DNA from 2 places in the Wandonia haliotis genome. Region 2 is predicted to be linked to the other one. Evidence: riboswitches for the same ligand, from Rfam matches in the RefSeq annotation. Region 2 holds a riboswitch; the other holds the start of a gene.
The links. Region 2 has a riboswitch for S-adenosylmethionine ahead of ABDZ97_RS07625 (O-acetylhomoserine aminocarboxypropyltransferase/cysteine synthase family protein). Riboswitches for the same ligand answer to the same signal wherever they lie in the genome.
Positions count from the first base shown of each region.

Region 1: it holds a riboswitch for S-adenosylmethionine, as region 2 does, so the genes downstream of both, ABDZ97_RS03060 (homocysteine S-methyltransferase family protein) here and ABDZ97_RS07625 (O-acetylhomoserine aminocarboxypropyltransferase/cysteine synthase family protein) in region 2, are expected to answer to the same signal.

Region 1 is NZ_BAAAFH010000003.1:564,011-571,726, reverse strand. Features, by position in the region: gene metH (methionine synthase) at 1-855, opposite strand, end outside; gene ABDZ97_RS03060 (homocysteine S-methyltransferase family protein) at 872-1,909, opposite strand; SAM riboswitch class I at 1,994-2,108, opposite strand; gene metK (methionine adenosyltransferase) at 2,271-3,524, shown strand; gene rsmI (16S rRNA (cytidine(1402)-2'-O)-methyltransferase) at 3,624-4,349, shown strand; gene ABDZ97_RS03045 (S66 peptidase family protein) at 4,342-5,235, shown strand; gene ABDZ97_RS03040 (hypothetical protein) at 5,242-6,108, opposite strand; gene ABDZ97_RS03035 (YraN family protein) at 6,267-6,626, shown strand; gene ABDZ97_RS03030 (AI-2E family transporter) at 6,661-7,716, shown strand, end outside.
Region 2 is NZ_BAAAFH010000007.1:322,881-330,596, reverse strand. Features, by position in the region: gene ABDZ97_RS07635 (T9SS type A sorting domain-containing protein) at 1-2,658, opposite strand, end outside; gene ABDZ97_RS07630 (hypothetical protein) at 2,660-3,586, opposite strand; SAM riboswitch class I at 4,159-4,283, shown strand; gene ABDZ97_RS07625 (O-acetylhomoserine aminocarboxypropyltransferase/cysteine synthase family protein) at 4,528-5,847, shown strand; gene ABDZ97_RS07620 (homoserine O-acetyltransferase family protein) at 5,909-6,973, shown strand; gene ABDZ97_RS07615 (homoserine dehydrogenase) at 6,993-7,716, shown strand, end outside.

The DNA of each region.
Region 1 (7,716 bases), on a different contig from region 2:
TTCTACATACTCCAACAATGTTTTATCAATATCATCATACACCTCAAGCATAGATGGATTGACAATTCCCATATCCATCCCTTCTCGTATTGCGTGGTACAAAAAGGCCGAATGCATGGCTTCCCGCACTCTGTCATTCCCCCTGAAAGAAAAAGACACATTAGAAACACCTCCGCTTACCTTTGCTCCCGGTAGATTTTCTTTAATCCATCTCGTCGCCCGAAAGAAATCAACCGCATTATTGTTATGCTCTTCCATCCCGGTAGCCACCGGAAAAATATTCGGATCGAAAATAATATCCTGGCAGGGAAAACCGACTTTGTCAACCAGGATCCGATACGATCTTTCACATATTTCGATCCGACGTTCGTAAGTGTCTGCCTGCCCCTGCTCATCAAACGCCATTACGATAACAGCCGCACCATATCGCTTGATCTTTTTTGCATAATAAATAAAAGAATCCTCCCCCTCTTTCAAAGAAATAGAATTCACCACTCCTTTTCCCTGAATACATTTCAGTCCCGCCTCAATAATTTCCCATTTCGAACTATCAATCATGACCGGTACCCGTGCTATATCCGGTTCGGATGCAATCAGATTAAGAAACTTCACCATCGTTTTCTCTCCGTCGATCATCCCTTCATCCATATTAATATCGATGATTTGCGCTCCTCCCTGCACCTGATCTAATGCCACCGCAAGCGCTTCTTCGTACTTCTCCTCCTGAATCAGTCGTAAGAACTTCCGGGACCCCGTTACATTGGTACGCTCTCCTATGTTAACAAAATTGGTTTCCTTCGTTATAACCAGAGGTTCAAGTCCTGAAAGCTTTAGCGGGGGAATGATTTTCGACATAATTCTGATCTTCCTTTTAATCGTTAGTGTTTAGTTTTTCAAGTTGTCTGGGAGAATATTCTTTTGCTAAATCAGCTATTACGCGAATGTGTTCAGGTGTTGTTCCACAACAACCTCCCACTATATTTACCAATCCTTCCTCCAGAAAATCCTTAATTTGTTTTCCCATTTTCTCGGGTGTTTCATCGTACTCTCCAAATTCATTCGGTAACCCTGCATTCGGATGAGCACTCACAGCAAATGAAGATCGTTCATTCAATATTTGTAAATAAGGACGCATTGCTTCTGCCCCCAAAGCACAATTCAGCCCTACCGAAAGTAAAGGCATGTGTTCAATTGAGATTAAAAATGCATCTGTTGTCTGACCTGATAATGTTCTTCCACTTGCGTCAGTAATCGTTCCCGATACCATTATAGGTAAATCCGTACCTTTTTCTTCCTGAACACAATCAATAGCAAATAAAGCAGCTTTTGCATTCAGTGTATCAAAAACCGTCTCAACCAACAAAAGATCACACCCTCCGTCAATGAGCGCTTCAACCTGTTCCGAATACGCTTTTACCAACTCATCATAAGTAACCGCCCGAAATCCCGGGTCGTTTACATCAGGAGACAAAGAAGCCGTACGATTTGTCGGGCCTATTGACCCGGCAACAAACCGGGGTTTCTTCGGATTAGCAGCTGTAAATTCATCTGCCACTTCTCTTGCTATCTTCGCCGAACGATAGTTGAGATCATACACAATATGTTCCAGTCCGTAATCGGCCTGGGCAATACTGGTTCCTGAAAAGGTATTTGTCTCTGCGATATCCGCTCCTGCCTCAAAATAAGCCGCGTGAATTTCCTTAATCACATCCGGACGGGTTAAAGAAAGAAGATCATTGTTTCCTTTCAGAGGTTTCTCATGATTTTCAAACCAACCCTTGCGAAAATCGTCTTCTGTAAGATTATATCGCTGAATCATTGTCCCCATAGCTCCGTCCAACACTAAAATACGTCGGAGAAGTGTCTCTCTCAAAAGCCGGGTGCGTGATGATTTTTCCTGTGTACTCATATCTCTCTTTTCGTAAACATACGTTCTAAAAAAATTATAAAGAGAGATGAAAAAATTGAAGACTGCCTGAACAATCAGAATCAACACTTATCTTTTTCCAACAAATTCGTCAGAATCGGATTTGGCACCTTTTCGGTCTCAGAACCGAGAGGTTGCCAAGGTTTCGCAGGGCCTGTCCCTCCACCTTTCTCTATAAGCATTTTTTAAAGAACTGATACAAAGATAGTACAGAATTCTATATCCTCATACAAATCGCAAAAAATTAAAACAAAACCCGATGTAAAACAAAAAATAAATGTTTTCCAATTCAAAAGAATAATGCTTACTTTTGGCGATTCAAAACTTTAAATTTTCGAAAGAAATGCCATATTTATTCACTTCGGAGTCAGTTTCTGAAGGGCATCCTGATAAAGTTGCCGACCAGATTTCTGATGGTTTGATCGATCATTTCCTAGCATTTGATCCGGATTCTAAAGTAGCATGTGAGACTTTAGTAACCACAGGTTTGGTTTGTTTAGCAGGTGAGGTTAAATCCAATACATACCTCGACGTTCAGCAAATCGCCAGAGACGTTGTTACTAAAATCGGATATACAAAAAGCGAATATCAGTTTGATGCAAAGTCATGTGCTGTTATTTCTGCTATTCATGAGCAATCTGAGGATATTAACCGCGGAGTAGACCGTGGAAACCCGGAAGAACAAGGTGCCGGAGATCAGGGGATGATGTTCGGTTATGCAACAAAGGAAACGGAGAATTTCATGCCTCTTGCACTTGATCTTTCACATAAAATCCTTATCGAGTTAGCTGCACTACGTCGCGAAATGAAGGACATCACATACCTTCGTCCGGATGCTAAGGCTCAGGTAACTATTGAGTATAGCGATGACAATGTTCCTCAACGAATTGATGCTGTTGTAGTTTCTACCCAGCACGATGATTTTGATGAAGACGAAGCTAAAATGTTAGCTAAAATCAAATCTGACATTATTGAGATTTTGATTCCTCGTGTAAAAGCTCAGTTGAAACCTGAACTACAAAAATTATTCAATGATCAAATCAAATATCACATCAACCCAACAGGTAAGTTTGTGATTGGTGGTCCTCACGGAGATACCGGTTTGACAGGTCGTAAGATAATTGTGGACACGTATGGAGGAAAAGGAGCACACGGTGGTGGAGCATTCTCAGGAAAAGATCCTTCCAAAGTAGACCGTTCAGCAGCTTATGCGACTCGTCATATTGCTAAAAATATGGTGGCAGCAGGTGTCTGTGATGAAATCCTTGTTCAGGTTTCATACGCTATCGGTGTAGTAGAGCCTATGGGGATTTATGTAAATACATACGGAACTGCAAAGGTTGATATGACCGACGGAGAGATTGCTCAGATCGTAGGAGAGGTCTTTGATATGCGTCCGGCAGCTATTGAGCGTCGTTTGAAACTTCGCGAACCTATCTATTCGGATACTGCTGCCTATGGACACATGGGACGTAAGTCTGAAAAGAAAACAGTTGTTTTTGAAAACGCAGGAAAAAAAGTATCGAAAGAAATCGAAACATTTACCTGGGAGAAATTGGATTATGTTGATGAAGTAAAATCTCGTTTCGGATTGTAATTCATCTCCCACATGATATCTCTAAGAGCCGTAGTTCCTTCTGCGGCTCTTTTATTTTATCCGGTTTGCTTTTTTTATCTTTACCCAAAATACAAACGTATGTCAAAATTAGCTTTAGTTCCCACTCCTATCGGAAATCTGGAGGATATTACGTTGCGCTCTATACGCTATCTCAAAGAATGTGATAGTATTTTCGCTGAAGACACCCGTGTAACACGAAAATTGCTCGCGCATCTTCAAATTGATAAAAAAGTGCTGCCCTTTCATGCTCACAATGAACACAAGGCTTTAGAATCAGCTCTTCGGGAACTAAAAAACTCAGAATTGACGGTGCTTGTATCTGATGCAGGAACCCCAGGAATATCCGATCCCGGATTTTTACTGGTACGTGCTGCTTTGGAAGAACAAATCCCTGTAGAGTGTCTTCCGGGACCTACAGCGTTTATCCCAGCACTTGTTGCAAGTGGATTTCCTTGTGATCGTTTTGTATTTGAAGGATTCCTTCCACACAAAAAAGGAAGACAAACAAAGCTCAAAGAACTTTCTACAGAAGAAAGAACATTGGTTCTGTACGAATCTCCTCACCGTCTACAGAAGTGTCTGGAACAATTGGTTGAGTTCTTCGGAGCAGAACGAAAAATCTGTGTAGCCAGAGAAATCAGCAAGTTTTTTGAAGAGTTTGTAAGGGGAACAACTCAAGAAGTTTTACAGCATTTCCTTAAAAATGAACCAAAAGGGGAAATTGTCGTAGTTATTGAAGGCGCTCCTAAACCGGAAAAAGTGACCGGAAACAAATACAAGGATAAAACACAGGACAATGATTAAATCGATTCCACACCTCCAGCCAGGCGATCTCATACGCATTGTAAGTCCTGCCAAAGCGATTGACCAGGAGCTTCTTGACTATGCCCGTAAATTAATTGAAGACAAAGGATATCGGGTAAAAATAGGGCAATATGCTGCCGGGCGATCGAATTATTTTTCCGGAACGGATGAACAACGTGCTCATGATATGCAGGAAGCTCTGGATGATACCGAATGTAAAGCAATTATTTGTGCCCGAGGAGGGTATGGCTGCATTCGTATTGTGGATCTTTTAAATTGGGCTGGATTCTTAAGAAACCCGAAATGGATTGTCGGTTTTTCGGATATAACCGTTTTTCATCAACATATTCAACGATATGGACTCCCAAGTATTCATGCCACTATGCCACTGAATTTCCCCGATAATTCTCAGGAAGCTATTTACAGTTTATTTAACGCATTGGAAGGAAAAAACAATACGTATCATTTTTCTACTTCCCATTCCAAATCAGGAATTGCGGAAGGAAAAGTTATCGGAGGGAACTTATCCATTCTCTACAGTCTTCTCGGAACCGATGACCGTCCTGATTTTGAAAATGCAATTCTCTTTATTGAGGATTTAAGCGAGCAACTTTATGTACTTGACCGAATGTGGTATAGTTTCGAAAAATCAGGAGCTTTGGATCAGATTTCGGGACTTATGGTCGGTGGAATGACTGATATGAAAGATACATCTCCAAAAACCGGATTTAGCGTAGAAGAGATCATAAATAATATGTTTTCGTTCAGAAATATCCCCGTTGCGTTTCATTTTCCAGGTGGACATATCACGGATAACCGTGCAATCATACTGGGTAAAGAAGCAAAGCTTACTGTCGAAAAAGATATAGCAACATTAATTCAGTAATTCCTTCTACCAATGCGGACAACTATTACAGTCGTTCGTTGGTCGAATGTAGAACAATACTCCGATAGCCGTTTCGGAAGCTATATATCCAAACTTTTGTTTCGCATGATCTGTTCCTCCCGGTCGGGTTCTGACACGGGTTTGGTGTAGAAATCCTCCTGCTAAATTAGTTTGCAGAAACAGATGGCGCCAAAATTCGAAACGCAACCCGATATGCCCGGAAACCCCATAACCACTCGCACTTATTGTTCGTCGTGTAAACTCTCCTCCAAAATTTAAGTCATTATACGAAAGAATCATTCCGGCAGAGACTCCCATAAGTGTATTAAACGCAAACCATCCGTTTCTCCGGGTTCTGTACCACTGATCTACACGGGAAAGTTGCAATCGAATGTAATTCAGTCCGTCCGAATTTTCATAGTGAAAGTGTTTATCATTTATCGTGACTGGTTGCCCGTTCATCTCCCCTTCCCACAAATCATCTATTCCGGGAGCAATGTACCCATTAATTGAAGTTTGCTGCCCATTACTCAGTATGTACTTCATGTGATCATATCCCAACGAAAGGTTCCAGTTGTTCCAGAAGTTATATCCGATCCGGATATTAAACTGCGGAACTGTTATTTTCTTCGGATTGATATAGGTCGAGGAAAAAGGCTCCGGGCGGTCATTTGCCTGAATTTTATTTATTGTAAAATCATACCCGCTACCAATAAGTTGAAGATCACTCCTTGTATATGCCTCACGGTTATATCCCCAGTAAAAATTCAGTGTTCCACGCGCATACGAATTTTTGGGCTTACTTTTTTTTCTCTGCCCCATCACCGGAACAGTAACGATAAGTAAAATCGAAATTAGCAGTACCTTCTTCATCACAGACAAAAGTAGATTTTTTCTTTTTAAAAACCTTTATAACCAATAAGAACAAAAGTCAATCTTGTTACAATTCAGACTTCCTCGTATCCTGTTTCAGATCTGAATTGATTTAAAAATTTGTATTTTTACGTTACTAACCACAACCTAAAGACACCATGGCTGATCACAATGACCTGGGAAAACTGGGCGAAGATCTCGCTCTTAAGACCCTGCTCACCAAAGGCTATAAACTGAAAACAAGAAACTACCGGTTCGGAAAAGGAGAAGTTGATTTGATTATGGAAGATGCTGACACACTTGTTTTCATCGAAGTGAAAACACGGCAAACCTCCGAAATCGGCGAACCCTTTCAAGCTGTTACAAAACGGAAACAAAAGCTTCTGATCAAAACTGCCGAACACTATATTTTGTCAACAGAATCAGACCTCAATGCCCGATTTGATATTGTTTCAATCGTTCATAATCAATATAGAACTGAAATAAGCCATATCGACAATGCCTTTTATCCTTCCTGATAGTTTTTGAGAAAAATCAAGACCATCAGAAACATTGCGAAAAAGTAATTCCTATCTTTACAGCCCCGCTCCGGGAGATTTCTATTTTGATATTTGTATGAACGAACTCAAAACAATAAAGAGAATTTTACTGATCCTGGTAATTCCGTTGGTATTTTACGTGCTTCATATTCTGAAATTTATTTTCATTCCACTTATGGGAGCAATACTTCTTGCGTTACTCTTTATGCCACTGATGCGTTGGATGGACAAGCGAAAAGTTCCCAAGATTATTGCTGTTATTACTTCTGTGGTATTGATGGTAGTGGGAGTTTCTACAGCATTCTTACTGGTTCGTTTATCTGCTCAGGAAATCTTAAGTGCAGACTCCGGTTTTTGGGAGAAGCTCACAACAAAACTGGACACACTCTTCACCATGGTTCTCAATACACTCGGTGTTGAATCCCTTCAGGGAATGGCAACTTTCTCAGATCTCATGCAAAGTGAAGGAGTTACTAATGCTATTTTCAGTAGTTCGGGCGAGACAATCAGCTCCATGGGAAGTACAGTAACCATGCTCTTAATGACTCTATTCTTCCTTGTTCTATTGATTTCAGGATCTATGAATGTACAACAAATCATGGAAAGAACCATCTTTAATCAACAAAGCTTTCCTTCTATCAGAACTTATCGCCTGATTGAAAAAAGTATGGTGAAGTTCATCAAAGTAAAGTTCATTCTTAGTCTGTTAACCGGTATCGGGTTCTCCCTTGCCTGTATTTATTTTGATGTTTCCTTCCCGCTTTTCTGGGGAGTTTTCACTTTTGCCATCAACTTTGTGCAGATGATCGGTTCGATAATATCGACTGTATTACTTACCCTGTTTGCATTAGCTGAGATGGAGCCCTCCGGAACCTTGCTTGTGTTTGCATTGACCATAACTGGTGTTCAGGTATTATTCGGAAGTATTCTTGAACCTATTTTTATGGGAAAAACATTTTCGATCAATACGATAACCGTTCTTATTGTCCTTATGTTCTGGGGCTTCCTGTGGGGCATTCCGGGTATGATTCTTTCTATTCCACTGACAGTTCTCATCAAAACGATACTG
Region 2 (7,716 bases):
CCTAAACTCGCCATCGCTTGGATTTGGATAAACGAAGAGATTCTGGTGAATTAGTTGAACTTCTTCACGTTCTTCTTCAACAACCCTGTCCACAGATTTTTCCCACACACGAGAGGCTTTGAACAACATAATATATTCATTATTGTTCCCTTCCATATCGTACTCTAGTTGGATCATAGGTCCCCAGCCGTAAGAGGTGTGAATGATACTCGTCGGATTGTGCGACCAATAGTAATCAATCCGGTACTTGGTTGCATCCATTCCACGAAGTCGTAGCATTCCCTTTTTGTCCTGAGAAGAGATAAGTTGCTGGTTCATGTTGGCATCTGCAATTGGTGTTGAAGCCCATGAAAAACTGCATGGCTCATTTTCAAAACAGCTTATTGTTGGTTGTTGTCCGTGATTATAGTAGTTGTAGGTGGTATTGGTGATCATGCCAATTGCTTCATCTGCATTTCCTTTGCGCAGGTACATGAGATCGCCTCTCTTGTCATTGCGAACCATGTCCGTATTCCATCCTGAGGAATAATTCCATGTTGATGTATTAAGCACTAATGAAGTATTTCCTGGATGCCACTTGTCTTGATCCAAATTTACTCCAGTTAAAAAAGTGTTCATTTTACCGAAAACACCATAATTGTTAAATTGATGAATATCACTTTCCCAATCAAGAGCACCAGAGACTCCAGAAAACAGCATTTTCCATTGATTTCGAACCATTTCAATTTGCTTATCACATCCTTTTGATTCTACTGAGGAAGGCCCGGTTTCACTATACCATGCTGGTTTTCGACCATAAAAATCGAAATAGTTTGTTTGACCTGAATTTATTGACATACTTTTTACCTGTAATCTAGGAAAGTCGAAAGAAACAGTGTTGTTTTCATTATGATATATGGTAGCATCGTATACATTTCTATCGATGAAGTCAACATCTGGTATTACGTAAGAATGATCAAAATCCCCTGGTTTACCGGCATAGCTTACTTGATAGAGATGTTTGTCATGACCCAAGATATTGTGCATATAGTTAATCATATCAGTCTGCCAATCTTGGATTGTTTGTTGATTAATTTGATACTTAGGGTCATTTAGTGAACACCCGCTTACGCCATTGTTTTCTGAGCTTGCGCTGTATTCGCAATAGGCTGTATATAGCGTTGTATCCGCCCAATTTATTGCAGCTTCAGATCCAATTTGATCAATTTCACTAAAGAGCTCAAAGGCGAGAATATTATTGGAGTAACCCCATCGGGCCAGAATGTAGCGCAAACGTTCCTTGTAATATTTTCGGGCTTCCGCTTGTTCAAAAAAGTCAATGGGTTTGTTTACATTCGGTAGTGACTGATAACAATTACCAAATTCATTTGGATCGTTCGGGTCTTCTGCCCAATCCCAATAATGAATCCAATAAAGACCTGTTGTGTACGGGAAGTGTACCTGCATGTTCCAGTTAATCAACATATCTCGCTCTTCTGCTTTATAGACAATTTTATCCATTTCATAGGCAATATGCTGACGTCTATAATAATTCCCGAGCTCCTCAAATTCTATTTCGTTTGATTGTGGGGCCATAAGCATTCTAAAGGTGTTAGCGCCTCCGTCGGCCAGGGCATCGATTTGTTCACGGAACTTTCGATAAGTGCGAACAGGGGGTGTATAGGCTTTATATTGTTCTATATTGTTCCATGAAGGGGCGCTTCCGCCGTTGTATCCCATCACTGCGGCTAATTCCTGATCGATTGGACAGGTGGTTCGTGGCCATTTTAGGTTGTTCCCAAGTGGCATAAAGCTTTGTCCTCCTCGTTCAAGGTAACGCTTGTTCGCTCCAACAGTGACAGGTGGTTGAATCGTAGATGGTATCACACGGAACGGGAAAGGAGTAGAAGAGATAATTTGCCCAGGTGTCTTGATGTGAATTTGCCCAACCCAATCACCGGTTGCCGGTGGGGCAAACCGAATTCGAAAAGGGTAATCGTTTGGTTGTTCAGTCCAATCACCCAAAAGGTCAAGGAATCCTGCACCCGTTGGTCCGCCTGTCGGTGTTCCCACGGGTGGGAGCGGTAATTCTTCACTTTCGTATGGAACATAGTGAAATCCGTGAATTGTATGGATATCGCTTGGATTTGCCACACGATAGAAGTCTGCCGTTACTTCGATTTCCCAGGAGAGATAGGGATTGATTTTTGCACCGGCTTGATCTAAAAGAAAGTTGTTAATGGCATTTTGAATAGTGGCAGGCAATTCTACACCAAGCTCAAAACGCGCGTTTTTTAGAATATTCTCCGTGTTTGGATAATTCATCACAGCGACGTCGAACGGACTTACAGGTTCAGGATCAATATCTGCAAGAAAACTACCTGTCCCTTGATTGGGAATATTTGCGAACTGTCCGGCTCTGAAACCGGGTTCTATGGTGATACTTTTTCCGGCTCGCAAATGGATGTCTGCATAAGGATATTGAGAGGTTTGGTCATACACATAGTTGGTGTTCTGATCGAAAGTAATGCATCGTTGATAAAAGAATGGATTTGGGACATAAATTTGGTTTTGTGTCACTACTGATAGCTGAGGTTGACAGTCAAACACGCTCTGACTGACGGCTGAATTCCACATAAGGAACCCGCCGAATATGGAAATTATTCTAGTGAATTTCATATTAATCGTTTTTAGATTGATTCTCTAATTCAGCAATTCGTTTGTCTTGTTCAATAATGTACAGTGTGAGTTCCTCAATCTTTTCCAGGAGCTTTGCGTCCATTTTGGCTATATCAATTCCTTCATTCATAATGTTTTCAGCGCTCGGAATGTTTGGTAAATGACCGTTCTGCGAGATAAAACGTTCTACTTCGTTGAGCGGCATTAAAGAGTAGTCTTTTTTAAAAACATAATCTGCCCAGTCGTTGGTAGTATGGACTGCAACTTTGACTTTTTCTGTCATAATCCCATCTTTTACATACAAGCGATAGTCTCCGTTATAGGTAGCTGTATTGTTTGGATCAAGACCCATACTTATTTTTCCATTGTCTGCCATAAACATATAGTAATTCCCGAAGTTATTACTGCCTGCAGGCTTCCAAAAATTCAGACCTGGCGTTGTCGCATATTGGTTGTATTCGATTCCCCATTGTCCGTATTGTTCCCCACCGGTCCCCCCGAAAAGAACGGAGGCACTTTGTCCGTCAACGAGGGCAAAACCTTTAACATTGAGGTCAACCTTGTTTACATTGTTGTCGGTGACTACAAGTCTGCGTGATGCTAGAAGTGGATCATTGGGTTCTACACCAATCCCGATGTTTCCGTTTGGCTTGACAACAAAAAGGGAGTAGAATGAATTAGAAAAACCCGAACGACGAATTTGAAAGGCGGTTGTCAGCGGGCTTGTAGTACTGAGTATTGAAGGAGTGGTAAGTCGAAATCCAGAATAGGTATTCGGACTATTTCCGTTCACAATCAGATCTAAGTGTGCTTGTGGATTGAGTGTTCCAATTCCCGCATTTCCTACAGGAGGGAAAGTGTTTTGTCCATGAGTAGCAAGCGCACATACGATGCCAAAAACGCCAGAAAGAAATGTACTTTTTTTCATAATAATTTATTTTGTTTACTTAATAGAAATTTGGTTTTGAAGTCAAGAAAATCCTGTCGAGAATTAAGCATTGATAAGTCTTCTTGGCAAACGTAATGAATGAACTTACTCGAAAAAAGAAGGAACATTTTTCCGCGGGGTGGAAGTTAAAAAGTGTAGTGTTTCAATCAATTTTTGATAATTAAATAGTAGTAAATAGAATGTATTTCTACGTGACACCGAAAAGACAAGACTATTTTGAGTTATTGAATGCTAATGCATCAATGGGAGTGTTGTTAACAAAAAAATTGGCAATACTTCCGACGGCACGTGTTTCGTGATCGTATTTTGCTGTTGGAAAAATCCTAAACTATCAGATGATTATGGTGGAGGACGATGCGTTAAACAAAGATTAGAGGAAGTTATGTCTTCAGGTTGAATTTCCATTTGATCGCTTTTGTGTTCATTTTGAATCGTAAATCATTCAGAGTAACTTATTTATTATTAATGTTTTAGTGTTTTTTTTGAAAAAAAGTTTGTTTTGCATTTTATTTTTACTCTATCTTTGCAGCGTCAAAGTTCATTTGAATAATGATTTATAAAGAAGTGGCGAGAGACTGGCTTGTAGACCCACTGGCAACCAACTTTAAGTATCAGTACGCTGATATTGGAAAACCGGTGCCAATTCCAGATTCCGATTTTTCGGAGAATATAAATTGAAAGAGAAATGAAACACTTAAAAGCATCCATCCGGTTAACACTTTCTTCCCGAAAAGGGAACAATCAAAACAATACCTTATTGTTTCAGCAACATAACTCATGTTGTTGCTGTTGCTGTATGTGTAGCTAATTTCTTTAGCTCCATATTGCAGTAAATAAACCGAGTTCATGTCAGGGCCCGACACTCGCGTGTATTTACTATCTGTTAACTGTTTTATTCAATCCATTAAAATTTTAGAAAAATGTCAACGAAAAATTATCGTTTTGAAACACTTCAGCTTCACGCAGGACAGGAGGCTGATCCGGTAACAGGTTCACGAGCTGTACCGATTTATCAAACTTCATCTTATGTTTTCCAGGATTCTGAACATGCAGCCAATTTGTTTGGATTAAAAGAATTCGGGAATATATACACACGGATCATGAATCCTACTACTGATGTTTTTGAGAAGAGAATTGCTGCTCTTGAAGGTGGTGTTGCTGCGGTAGCAGTAGCTTCCGGACAGGCAGCCCAGTTTATTGCCCTGAATACGATTCTGGAGGCAGGTGACAACTTCGTGACTTCATCACACTTGTATGGAGGAACTTATAATCAGTTTAAGGTCGCTTTCAAACGTTTGGGGATAGAAGTTCGGTTCGCTGAAGGAGTTGATCCGGTATCGATAGAAGAACGAATTGATAAACAAACGAAAGCCATTTATTTGGAGGCAATAGGTAATCCGGAATTTAGTATTGCTGATTTTGAAAAGATCAGTCGGATTGCAAAATCGTATGATATTCCACTTATTGTGGACAACACTTTTGGTGCAGCCGGATTTATTTTTAAACCGATCGAGCATGGAGCGGATATTGTCGTTGTTTCAGCAACAAAGTGGATCGGAGGTCATGGAACCAGTATCGGAGGGGTAATTGTCGATGCAGGAAAGTACAATTGGGGTAATGGTAAATTTCCCCAGTTTACAGAACCCTCAGAAGGATATCATGGATTAGTTTTCTGGGATGTGTTTGGAGCCGAAAGTCCTTTTGGGAATATAGCTTTTGCAATTCGGGCAAGGGTTGAAGGGCTGAGGGATTTTGGACCGGCCATATCTCCGTTCAATTCATTTTTATTGCTTCAGGGACTTGAAACCCTTTCTCTGCGCGTAGAGCGAACAGTTGAGAATGCTCAAAAACTGGCTGTATGGTTGAGCGAACACCCGGAAGTGGAAGCTGTAAATTACCCGGGGTTACCTTCTTCTGTGTATTATGAAAATGCCAAGAAATACCTGAAAAATGGTGCAGGAGGGGTTTTATCTTTCAAAGTAAGAGGAGGAAAAGAACAGGCGGATCGTTTTGTAAATAACCTGAACCTGATTTCTCATCTGGCAAATGTTGGGGATTCGAAAACCTTGATTATTCATCCGGCATCGACGACACATGAACAGTTGTCTTCAGAAGAACAACTTGCGTCGGGAGTAGCTCCCGGATGGTTGCGTTTGTCTGTTGGAATTGAGCATGTTGAAGATTTGAAAACTGATATTAATGAAGCTTTTGCAACAATCAAAAAGTTGCAGGGAGCATAGTAATCGCTGAATGATGGGTTAGTTCCGGTATTCCGGAGCTAACCTTTCTAAAAAGAGAAACATGAAGATTCTGAAAGTAAAAGCTGCAATAGACCTTCTGAATGGAGAGCGTCTGCGGCAGGTAGAAGTAGCTTATTCGACGTATGGTAAATTGAACCGACAGAAGAATAATGTAATCTGGGTTTGTCATGCACTGACGGGAAATTCAGAAGTTCATGATTGGTGGGCCGGAATTTTCGGAGAGCACAAATCCCTTGACCCATCAAAGTATTTTATTGTTTGTGCAAATGTGTTGGGGTCTTGCTATGGAACAACAGGTCCTTCTCATGAAAAAATCTGCGAAAACCAGAAAGGAGTACATTTTCCACTTGTAACTATTGATGATATGGTAGGGGTACATCAATTAGTAGCTGATGAGTTGGGAATTAATCACATAGAGGTGCTTATTGGAGCGTCTTTGGGAGGGCAACAGGCTGTACAGTGGGCAGTTGATGAACCGGATCGTTTTTCAAATCTGATTTTGGTTGCAGCTAATGCACAGCATTCACCCTGGGGTATTGCCTTCAATGAATCACAACGAATGGCTCTTTGGGCAGATGAATCATTTCGGGCTAATATTCCCGGAGGAGGAGCATTTGGGTTGAAAGCCGCTCGTTCCATTGCTATGTTGAGTTATAGAAGTTACGCGGGTTATACAAGAACCCAAAGAGAAGATTTTACGCATAAAAGGGATCACTTCAGGGCTTCTTCCTATCAACAATATCAGGGAGATAAGTTTGTAAAGAGATTTGATGCGTATGCATACTGGTCTTTGTCAAAAGCAATGGATGCCCATAATGTTGGGAGAAAGTATACCAATATAGAAAGTGCTTTGAGACGAATTACAGCGAGAACATTGGTGCTTGGTGTGGATACGGATATTCTTTTTCCTATTGAGGAACAATTGTTTTTAGCAGAACATATTGCAGACAGTTGTTTTGAAGTTATTCCATCCCATTATGGTCATGATGGATTTTTAACGGAGACCGTCCGGGTGGATGAATTGATTAAAGATTTTCTGTACAATGACTTTTCCAGATACAGAAAGACCATTTTTCGTCAACAAAGACGGCAAGGAGTAGTGTAGTAAAATAGTAAAAGATACAATGAAGAATAAAAAGAAATTAACCATAGGATTGTTTGGTCTCGGTTGTGTCGGAGGCGGACTTTATGAAGTGTTAAACCGGAGTTCATTAATTGATGCGGAGATTAAAACGATATGTATCCGGGATCAAAATAAGAAGAGAACCTTGTCTGAATATATTTTGACAACAGACAGGTATGCTATTCTTGATGATGATGAAATCAATGTAGTGGTTGAATTAATAGATGATGCAAATGCCGCTTATGAGATTGTTTCTGAAGCACTAAAAAGGGGGAAGCATGTTGTTACGGCCAATAAAAAGATGGTAGCCGAACATTTGGATGAACTGATTAAACTTGCCAGAAAAAATGAGGTTTCATTTTTGTATGAGGCTTCTGTTTGTGGTAGTATACCAGTGATCAGAAACCTGGAGGAATATTATAATAATGATAGTTTATCGTCTGTTACAGGGATTTGTAACGGGACAACCAATTATATTCTTTCACAAACCAATCGTGGGTTGACTTTTGCGGAGGCATTGAGCAAAGCTCAGGAATTAGGGTTTGCAGAGAGCGATCCGACCATGGATATCGATGGGTATGATTCTAAGTTCAAGTTAGTGTTGCTTATAAAACATGCTTTTGGAATTACAGTTCAACCGGATGATATAGCTAATACGGGAATCAGGAATATTAAACCCCAGGATCTAAATTATGCTGCTGAAAAGGGATATCGGGTGAAGCTGT